DNA from 2 places in the uncultured Porticoccus sp. genome. Region 1 is predicted to be linked to the other one. Evidence: predicted binding sites of a transcription regulator. Region 1 holds the regulator's gene; the other holds the start of a gene.
What was found. Region 1 encodes LexA, which represses DNA repair genes until DNA is damaged. Its sites were predicted from a motif close to ACTGTNTNTANANACAGT; they were not measured.
Positions count from the first base shown of each region.

Region 1 (4,380 bases):
CGCGCAAACGGTTGCAAGTCCCGATCACGCAATTGCTGAAGAGAGCGGTTGTCATAGGGAGTTTCGTAATGACTGTCGGCGACGACTCCTCCGTGGCCCGGGAAGTGCTTTCCTGTTGCCGCCATGCCGGCCTGATGCATACCGGTAATAAAATGATGGGCGGCCCGGATGGCTTCCTCCGGATTATCAGCAAACGACCTATCGCCAATTACCGCACAACTTTCACGGTCCAAGTCCAGCACCGGGGCAAAGCTGAAGTCCAGCCCACAGGCAAGTAATTCAGAGGCCATCAGCCAACCGGCATCCTGAAGCAGTGACTCACCACCCTCTTCCTTCAACAATAAATCACCCAGCATCTGCATCGGCGGCAAATGGGTAAACCCATCGCGAAAGCGTTGCACTCGCCCACCTTCCTGATCGACGCAGAGTAACAAGTCACCTCTTATTGCACGAATGTCTGCCACCAGCGCAACCAGCTGACTGTAACTCACAAAATTTCGGGAAAAAAAGATAATACCGCCCACTGATGGATTGAGAATCAGGACTCGTTCTTCCGGGGTCAGCACCAGTCCTTCCAGGTCGAGCATCAATGGACCAAGCGTCATGTCTTAAACCTTTGTTAGCAGGGGGCAAAATAAGAAGGCTGCGGAGACTTGTCAACCTTCTGACAAATTAGACGAATTTTTCATTTTAAAAACAACCTGTTATGACATTCAGCACTTAAAGAATTATCACTTCAGATCAATGAGAGAAATTATCTCCTTCCAGGAAAGGCAGTTACATCATTTATTTAAATAAAAGCTCATAAAAAAGTAACTTTCACCCTGTTTACCGGCTATTCCACTCGTCAGAAATGCACCCGGTAGCCAGTGCACTTTTTTCCCGTTGGTGATACGTTCAATGAACTAATGAGGAGGATTAAATCATGGCTTCACAAGTTCCAGTCATTGGCGCCTGGTACGAGGACGCCTCCCAGGATGACATTTTCGAAGTTGTTGCTCTGGACGAGCACAGCGGTTCCATAGAAATCCAGCACGTCGGCGGAGAGGTCAGTGAAATTGACTTCGAAACCTGGCAGCAATTGATACTGCTACCGGCTGAGCAACCCGAAGATTGGCGGGCATCATATGAATTGAGCAACGAAGACAGTCACTTTCCAGATGACATCTTTATCCCTGATAACTGGAATGATCCATTGACGGACATTGATGCCGATACCGTTTACGGGCTCGATGATTTTTAGGGTACCGGCAGTACTGTTTGATGCCCGGATTATTCGGCGATCTCCTGTGCCTGCAGCATGCGAGCATGTTGCAGGATTATCTTTGCCGCACTCTCGGCATCGTCTACCAGACTAAATAAATGTAAGTCTCTTTCCGAGACACAGCCGTTTTCCAACATCGTCTCCCTCAGCCAATCGAGTAGGCCCTGCCAATAACTGGTCCCCAATAGAACGATGGGAAAAGGCCGCACTTTATTAGTCTGTACCAGAGTCAAAGCCTCAAATAATTCGTCAAGGGTGCCATAGCCTCCCGGAAATATGACAAACCCCACGGCATGTTTAACAAACATGAACTTGCGCACGAAAAAATAGCGGAAATCCAGCGATACGTCCTGAAAAGCATTGTGGTTCTGCTCCAACGGCAGGGAAATATTCAAACCCACGGAAGTCGTGCCTGTGCTATAACAACCCTTGTTTGCTGCCTCCATCACCCCGGGTCCGCCACCGGTGATGATGGGCACTCCCTCTTTTCCCAGAATCTCACCAAGTTCCACGGCTTCCTGATAGTAGCGGGAGTCGGGCTGAAGGCGCGCACTACCGAACACAGACACCGCACCGCCCATGCCTGACAGTGACTCGATTCCATCCACCAGCTCAGACTGAATACGCAGCACACGCCAGGCTTCGGGGATTTTGATTTCTTCCATAAGCTACTCCAATGTCCGAGAAAACGCCGTCATCGTGTTTCCATAATCCACTTTGCCAGCAATCCTACTGATACCCTGAGAATATAACGTTGAAAAAAGTTTTTCCCACTATCAATTTAACTTTATACTGTAAATAATTACAGGCTATATTTATTTACAGCAGTATGGGCAATAACCTGTCGATTGCTGCAATACATTCCCATAGGCCCCGAGGTTAGAAAATGGCGAATACATCACTGACTGCCCGACAACAGGAAATCCTGGACCTGATCAAACAACATATTGGTCAAACAGGCTACCCCCCCACCAGAGCGGAGATTGCTACCGAGCTGGGATTCAAGTCTCCTAACGCCGCTGAAGAGCATCTCAGGGCCCTGGCGCGCAAGGGAATGATCGAGATGATTTCAGGCGCATCCCGCGGTATTCGTCTGCTGGATGAGCAGCCCGCCGGCCTTCCGTTGATTGGCCGTGTCGCTGCCGGGGATCCTGTTCTTGCGGCAGAAAACATTGAGGACTATCTCGACATCGGGGCCAACCTGTTTAACCCTAGAGCGGACTACCTGTTGCGTGTTCATGGTATGAGCATGAAAAATGCCGGCATCATGGACGGTGATTTACTGGCTGTTCACAAAACGGGGCAGGCACAGAAAGGCCAGATTGTGGTCGCACGTATTGAAGACGACGTCACTGTCAAGCGTCTGGGTAAAAGCCTGAAACGCCATGAGATACTGCTCGAACCGGAAAACGAAGAGATGCTCCCCATTGTGGTCGACTTGCGGGAAAAAAGTTTTGTCATTGAAGGCTTGGGGGTCGGGGTTATTCGGACGAATCCCCAATAATATTTGTCCAGCTACAGGCCCTGAGAGTGAGTCGAGCCGACTGTACGATAAACGACCGTCATGGGCAGGCTGATCTCAGTGAAGCACCCGGTTTTTGATCATGGTGCCCTCTTCCATCTGAAAATTGTCTGCACCCAACTCCTCAAAGACCTCAATTCCGGCATCGATCATGGCTTTGGCGACATCAACCTTGGCCTCCTGAAGAAACGCCTTGGCCTCTCCCGAAAAACTGATTCTGATCAATGGCGCATCCTCTTCATCTGTCCGCTGCAGAGCGACATCTCCATCAGGTAAAATTACGATTTCAAACAGGGAGATAGCCATTGAATATTCCATCGGGTTTTCAAAAACAACATGCCTGCATTGTACCAGAGGGGGTCCGGCATTAATAACCCGAGAACAAGAATTAGCTCCCAAGCCGGCTCAGTCAACGGCAGTCAGCATTCAATCATGTGCTCGCGATGACGCTCAATCAGGCTCCGAAAGGCTTCCAACCATCCGCTGAGCAAATCAACACTCAACTCATCCCTGTCTTCACCCTGCTCAATTTGCACCACAGCAATGGGTGACGCAGCATTGGCCGCCTCCTGAGGCTGAACCGCGAGCAGACGATCTCGGGCATTCAGCAAGTTGGCAAGCCAGCTCCCCTTATCTGCCTCCAGGTTAGCCAACTCCTCGGCCTCAGATGGTGATTGATCAATGGACTCCATCGCCGCAATCAGCCCCTCAACAGATGAAATTGACTCTGCAGCTCTATGTCGATAAGTAGTCGCCACCTCACGCAGATAGAGACGATAGGCGACTTCGAGCTGGAACAGTGCTGACTGGCAGAGCGCCAACTGCAGGTTTGCAGCTGGCCCGACAACATGAGTCAGATTCCGGTCAACCTGCTGCAATAACAAGTCACAGAAGTAGAGCTTCTGATTGACGGCCGGCAGAAAGGGATTCACAGATAGTCTCCTCTATTTCTTACCCTTGCGGTCATCCTTTGCCCGCCAGACACCCTGGTCATAAAACGCCTTCCAGCCAGTGGGTTTACCCTCTTGTTCAGACTGGACATACTGCTCACCAGTTTTGCGACTGAAGCGAATCACCGTGGGGATACCATCGGGGTCGGCGACGGGAGCATCAAAGAGAAACTGATACTTCGGATCAATTTCTTTTGTATGGGGTAGCAACTCGGCAACCAAAGGCGCGCGGGTTTCACGATGCCGGGGAAACTGACTGGCCGCCAGAAACAGACCGGATGCGCCATCCCTGAGAATATAATGATCCGTTACTTTCTCGCAGGTGAGCTCTGGCATGGGTACAGGATCCATCTTGGGGGGAGCGGGCTGACCACTCCGGAGTAACTTGCGGGTGTTCTTACAGGCATCGTTGGTACAACCGAAATATTTGCCAAAACGGCCCGACTTGAGCTGCATATCGCTACCGCATTTATCACACTCAATCAGCGGGCCTTCATACCCCTTGAGCTTGAAAACGCCGGTTTCCACTTCAAAGCCATCGCAGTCGGGGTTGTTGCCACAGACGTGCAGTTTTCGACCCTCATCAATCAAATAAGCATCCATTGCCGTATTGCAGAGGGGGCAACGATGACGATGCATCAACT
Region 1 is NZ_CAXBHS010000012.1:46,332-50,711, forward strand. Features, by position in the region: gene nagZ (beta-N-acetylhexosaminidase) at 1-605, opposite strand, end outside; gene AACZ64_RS11235 (DUF6763 family protein) at 926-1,243, shown strand; gene AACZ64_RS11240 (TIGR00730 family Rossman fold protein) at 1,273-1,929, opposite strand; gene lexA (transcriptional repressor LexA) at 2,151-2,768, shown strand; gene AACZ64_RS11250 (hypothetical protein) at 2,844-3,092, opposite strand; gene AACZ64_RS11255 (DUF6586 family protein) at 3,206-3,718, opposite strand; gene topA (type I DNA topoisomerase) at 3,731-4,380, opposite strand, start outside.

Region 2 (4,380 bases), on a different contig from region 1:
GTTGTTGGTCAATTTTTTGTGGACTTTTCAAACCGAAGTGCTGGTAGGCAAGGCTTGTAACCATTCGACCCCGAGTGGTTCTCATCAAGTATCCCTGCTGGATCAGAAACGGTTCCAGTACATCCTCGATCGTTCCCCGCTCTTCGCTGATCGCGGCGGCCAGACTGTCCACCCCCACAGGTCCCCCATCAAACTTCTGCATGATGGTTAACATCAGCCGTCGATCCATATGATCAAAACCATTGGCATCCACATTGAGCATATTCAACGCCTGATCGGCTACCTCCGCACTGATCTTGCCATCTGCTTTGATCTCGGCGTAGTCCCTGACCCGACGCAACAGGCGATTGGCTATTCTGGGTGTACCCCTCGCTCGGCGGGCAACCTCCATAGCGCCCTGTTGTCCCATGGCCACGCCGAGAATATCCGCAGAGCGCGCGACAATCGTGCTCAACTCATCCACTGAGTAAAACTCGAGGCGCTGTACGATACCAAAACGATCGCGCAACGGCGACGTGAGTAACCCCGCCCGGGTCGTTGCACCAACGAGGGTAAAGGGAGGCAAGTCCAGCTTGATGGAACGTGCCGCAGGTCCTTCACCGATCATGATATCCAGCTGGTAGTCTTCCATGGCCGGGTAGATAACCTCTTCCACCACGGGACTCAGACGATGAATCTCGTCAATGAACAACACATCCCCCGGCTCCAGGTTGGTCATCAGGGCCGCCAGATCACCGGCTTTCTCCAGCACTGGACCGGAGGTGGTTTTCAGATCTACACCCATTTCGTTGGCAATGATATGGGCCAGCGTGGTCTTGCCCAGACCCGGGGGGCCAAAGACCAGTGTGTGGTCCAGTGGCTCACCACGCTTGCGCGCGGCACCGATAAATATTTCCATCTGCTCACGCACCGCCTGCTGCCCGACGTAGTCGGCCAGACTCAGGGGACGAATCGCACGATCAAAGCGCTCCTCCTGGACGGAAGCTTCTGGGAATATAAGGCGATCGTTCTCAATCATGGGGGCAGTATATCTTGCACGGGCTAGCTTTTAACCATGCTTTTCAGGGCAAGGCGAATCAATTCCTGACTGGATTGCCCTTCACTGGCTACAGCCGTTATCATCCGGGCCGCCTCCTGGGGCTTGTAACCCAGTGCAATCAGTGCACTCTCGGCCTCCCTGACCGTATCGGTTTGTCGTGCTGCCTGACCAGTGACGGGGGAGTCCGCCGAATCAGTGGAAAAATGACTGAGACGATCCCGCATTTCCACAATCAGACGCTCGGCTGTTTTTTTACCGACGCCGGGCAATCGCACCAGGGTCGCGGTATCGTTATGCTGTACTGAATGGGAAAAATCAGCCGCCGTCATTCCGGATAAAATGGCCAGCGCCATTTTCGGCCCCACGCCACTGACCCTGATCAGGCTGCGAAATAACTCGCGCTCGACAGTATCGGCAAAACCATAAAGTTGCTGCACATCCTCCCGCACCACAAAGTGCGTATGGAGAGTCACCGTCTGCCCCGGTACCGGTAAATCAAAAAACGTATTGAGTGACACCAATACTTCGTAGCCGACACCCTGCACATCAATTAGCAGTTCCGGTGCCTTGCGCTCCAATAATGTGCCATGAATTCTTCCGATCACCTCGCAATTCCTCTCTTTATAGGACTCGCCATATTATTTATACCGCCCCCTGGCATAACGAACATCGGGGGGCAATCCAGCCGTGGTACGGATTGTTTGCGCGTGGCAGAGCGCCACTGCAAGCGCGTCTGCAGCATCCTCAGAGGGTGCCGAAGGCAACTTCAGCAGTCGTGTGACCATATGCTGCACCTGCTCCTTGCCAGCCGCGCCACTGCCAACCACCGACTGCTTGACTGACCGCGCAGCATACTCAGCCACCGACAACCCCGCGGCAACACCCGCTACAATGGCTGCGCCACGGGCCTGCCCGAGCTTCAGCGCAGCCCTGGGATCACGGGCAAAGAAAACATCCTCAATGGCCATTGTCTCAGGATGGTGCTCTTCGATAATGCAGGAAAGACTCTCAAAGATCACTTTGAGACGCTCCGGAAGCGCGCCATCCGGCAGGCGGATAATGCCACTGGCAACATACTCGGCGTGGGAACCAACGGCGTTGACAAGGCCAAAACCGGTCTTTCTCGAACCCGGGTCTATACCGAGAATCAGTGTCATGGGAATCGCCCGAAATACTGTATATTGTCACAGTATCCTAATCGCTTGAAAAAACAAGAGCCAACGGCTCCATCGTCACTGTACCCACTAAAAAAGGCGGCTGTTGCCAGCCGCCTTTTTTGCATTCACACAACAACTTTTATTTGGTTTCCTCATCTGCCGATTCAGCGGGAGCTGCTTCTGCGGGTGTTTCATCAGCAGGCGCTTCCTCTGCCACAGCCTCTTCTTCTGGAGCTGCTTCTGCCGGGGCTTCCTCAACGGGGGCCTCGTCAACAGCTGGCTCTTCTACGGGCGCGGGTTTGGCAACTGCCTGCTTGACGACACCCGCAGCGATCAGAATGCTGACTTTTTCGTCACCATTAATGATCTTCTTGTCAGCGCCTTCAACGGCATAGCGACCTGAGCGTTTTTGATAAATGGTGTACTCGTCAGTTTTCTGAAGTACTTTCATCCTGTCTCTCCTGTGATTACTCGTTCTGTTAACAATATCGGGATACACCCGGGTTTACTCTCTGGCCCAACCGATCATCAGCCGAGCTCAGCCATCACCGACGCGGGAATATCCGCATTGGTATATACATTCTGCACATCGTCCAGATCTTCCAGATGATCCACCAGCGCCAGCAATTTCTCCGCACCGTCCAGGTCAACTGGAACAGTAATGGATGCCAGCATGGTGACCTCTGCGTTTTCCGGCTCAAGACCGGCATCCAACAGGGCTTCTTTGACTGCGCTGAAGTCTTCCCATGCGCTGAGCACATCCATGGAACCGTCGTCATTGGTCACCACATCTTCTGCGCCCGCTTCCAGGGCCACTTCGATTAACCGGTTTTCATCAACCCCGGCGGAATAACTGATTTGACCGGTACGTTTAAACAGGTAGGCGACCGATCCGTCCGTGCCCAGATTGCCACCGCGCTTTGTGAAGGCGTGGCGCACATCGGAAACCGTACGATTGCGGTTATCCGTCATACAGTCCACCAGCACGGCGATACCACCGACCCCGTAACCCTCGTAGGTCACCTCTTCATAATTATCGCCTTCACCGGCACCCGCACCCCTGGCAATGGCTTTATCAATCGTGTCGCGCTTCATGTTATTACCGAGCGCCTTGTCCACTGCGGCGCGGAGCCGGGGGTTGTCTTCCGGCAGAGGTCCACCGGATTTTGCAGCCACAACCAGCTCACGAATCAGTTTGGTGAATACCTTGCCGCGCTTGGCATCCTGCGCTGCCTTGCGGTGCTTGATATTGGCCCATTTGCTGTGACCTGCCATAACAAAAATCTCCCATCGTTCCGAGCTGTAGTCGTTTCACCAACAGTCGTTTTTTATCGTGTTGCGCCGGTCAGCGCACTGCGGAATAGATCAGTTATCCGCCGGTTTTTTCTCCCGCAAACGAATATTCAGTTCACGCAATTGCCGATTATCAACCCCACCCGGCGCATCAGTCATCACACAGGCCGCTGTCTGGGTTTTCGGGAAAGCGATCACATCCCGAATCGAATGACTACCGGTCATCAACATGATCAGTCGATCCAAACCAAATGCCAACCCGCCATGGGGGGGGCAACCAAACTTCAGGGCATCGATCAGGAAACCGAATTTTTCATCCGCTTCTGTTTCACTGATACCCAACACCTTAAAGACCGCATGCTGCATATCGGGGTTATGGATACGAATCGAACCACCACCGAGCTCCGTGCCGTTCAACACCATATCGTAGGCAATCGACAGGGCTTTTTCCGGGTCGGCCTCGAGCGTTTCCACCGAGCAGGCCGGCCGGGTAAAAGGATGATGCAGGGAGGTCCAACCGCCCTCTCCATCTTCTTCAAACATCGGGAAGTCGACCACCCACAACGGCGCCCACTGACAGGTGTAGAGATTCAGGTCTGCACCAAGTTTACAGCGCAGGGCACCCAATGCTTCGGTGACAACACGGTGGTTATCTGCACCAAAGAAAATCAGGTCGCCATTTTCAGCAGCGGTGCGATCGAGTATGGCAGCACGCACGTCCAACGGCAGAAACTTGACGATGGGGGATTGCAGCCCTTCCTCCAGATCGTCCCTGTTATTGACCTTGATATAGGCCAGTCCCCGGGCACCGTAAATACCAACAAACTTGGTGTAATCATCTATCTGCTTGCGACTGATTTCGTTGCCACCCGGCACTTTCAATGCCGTAAC
Region 2 is NZ_CAXBHS010000001.1:384,750-389,129, reverse strand. Features, by position in the region: gene ruvB (Holliday junction branch migration DNA helicase RuvB) at 1-1,018, opposite strand, end outside; gene ruvA (Holliday junction branch migration protein RuvA) at 1,042-1,644, opposite strand; gene ruvC (crossover junction endodeoxyribonuclease RuvC) at 1,678-2,196, opposite strand; gene AACZ64_RS01815 (hypothetical protein) at 2,336-2,647, opposite strand; gene AACZ64_RS01810 (YebC/PmpR family DNA-binding transcriptional regulator) at 2,725-3,471, opposite strand; gene aspS (aspartate--tRNA ligase) at 3,562-4,380, opposite strand, start outside.
Region 2: ruvC (crossover junction endodeoxyribonuclease RuvC) is a predicted target of LexA. The motif match lies at 2,213-2,230, and genes of this name have one in related genera.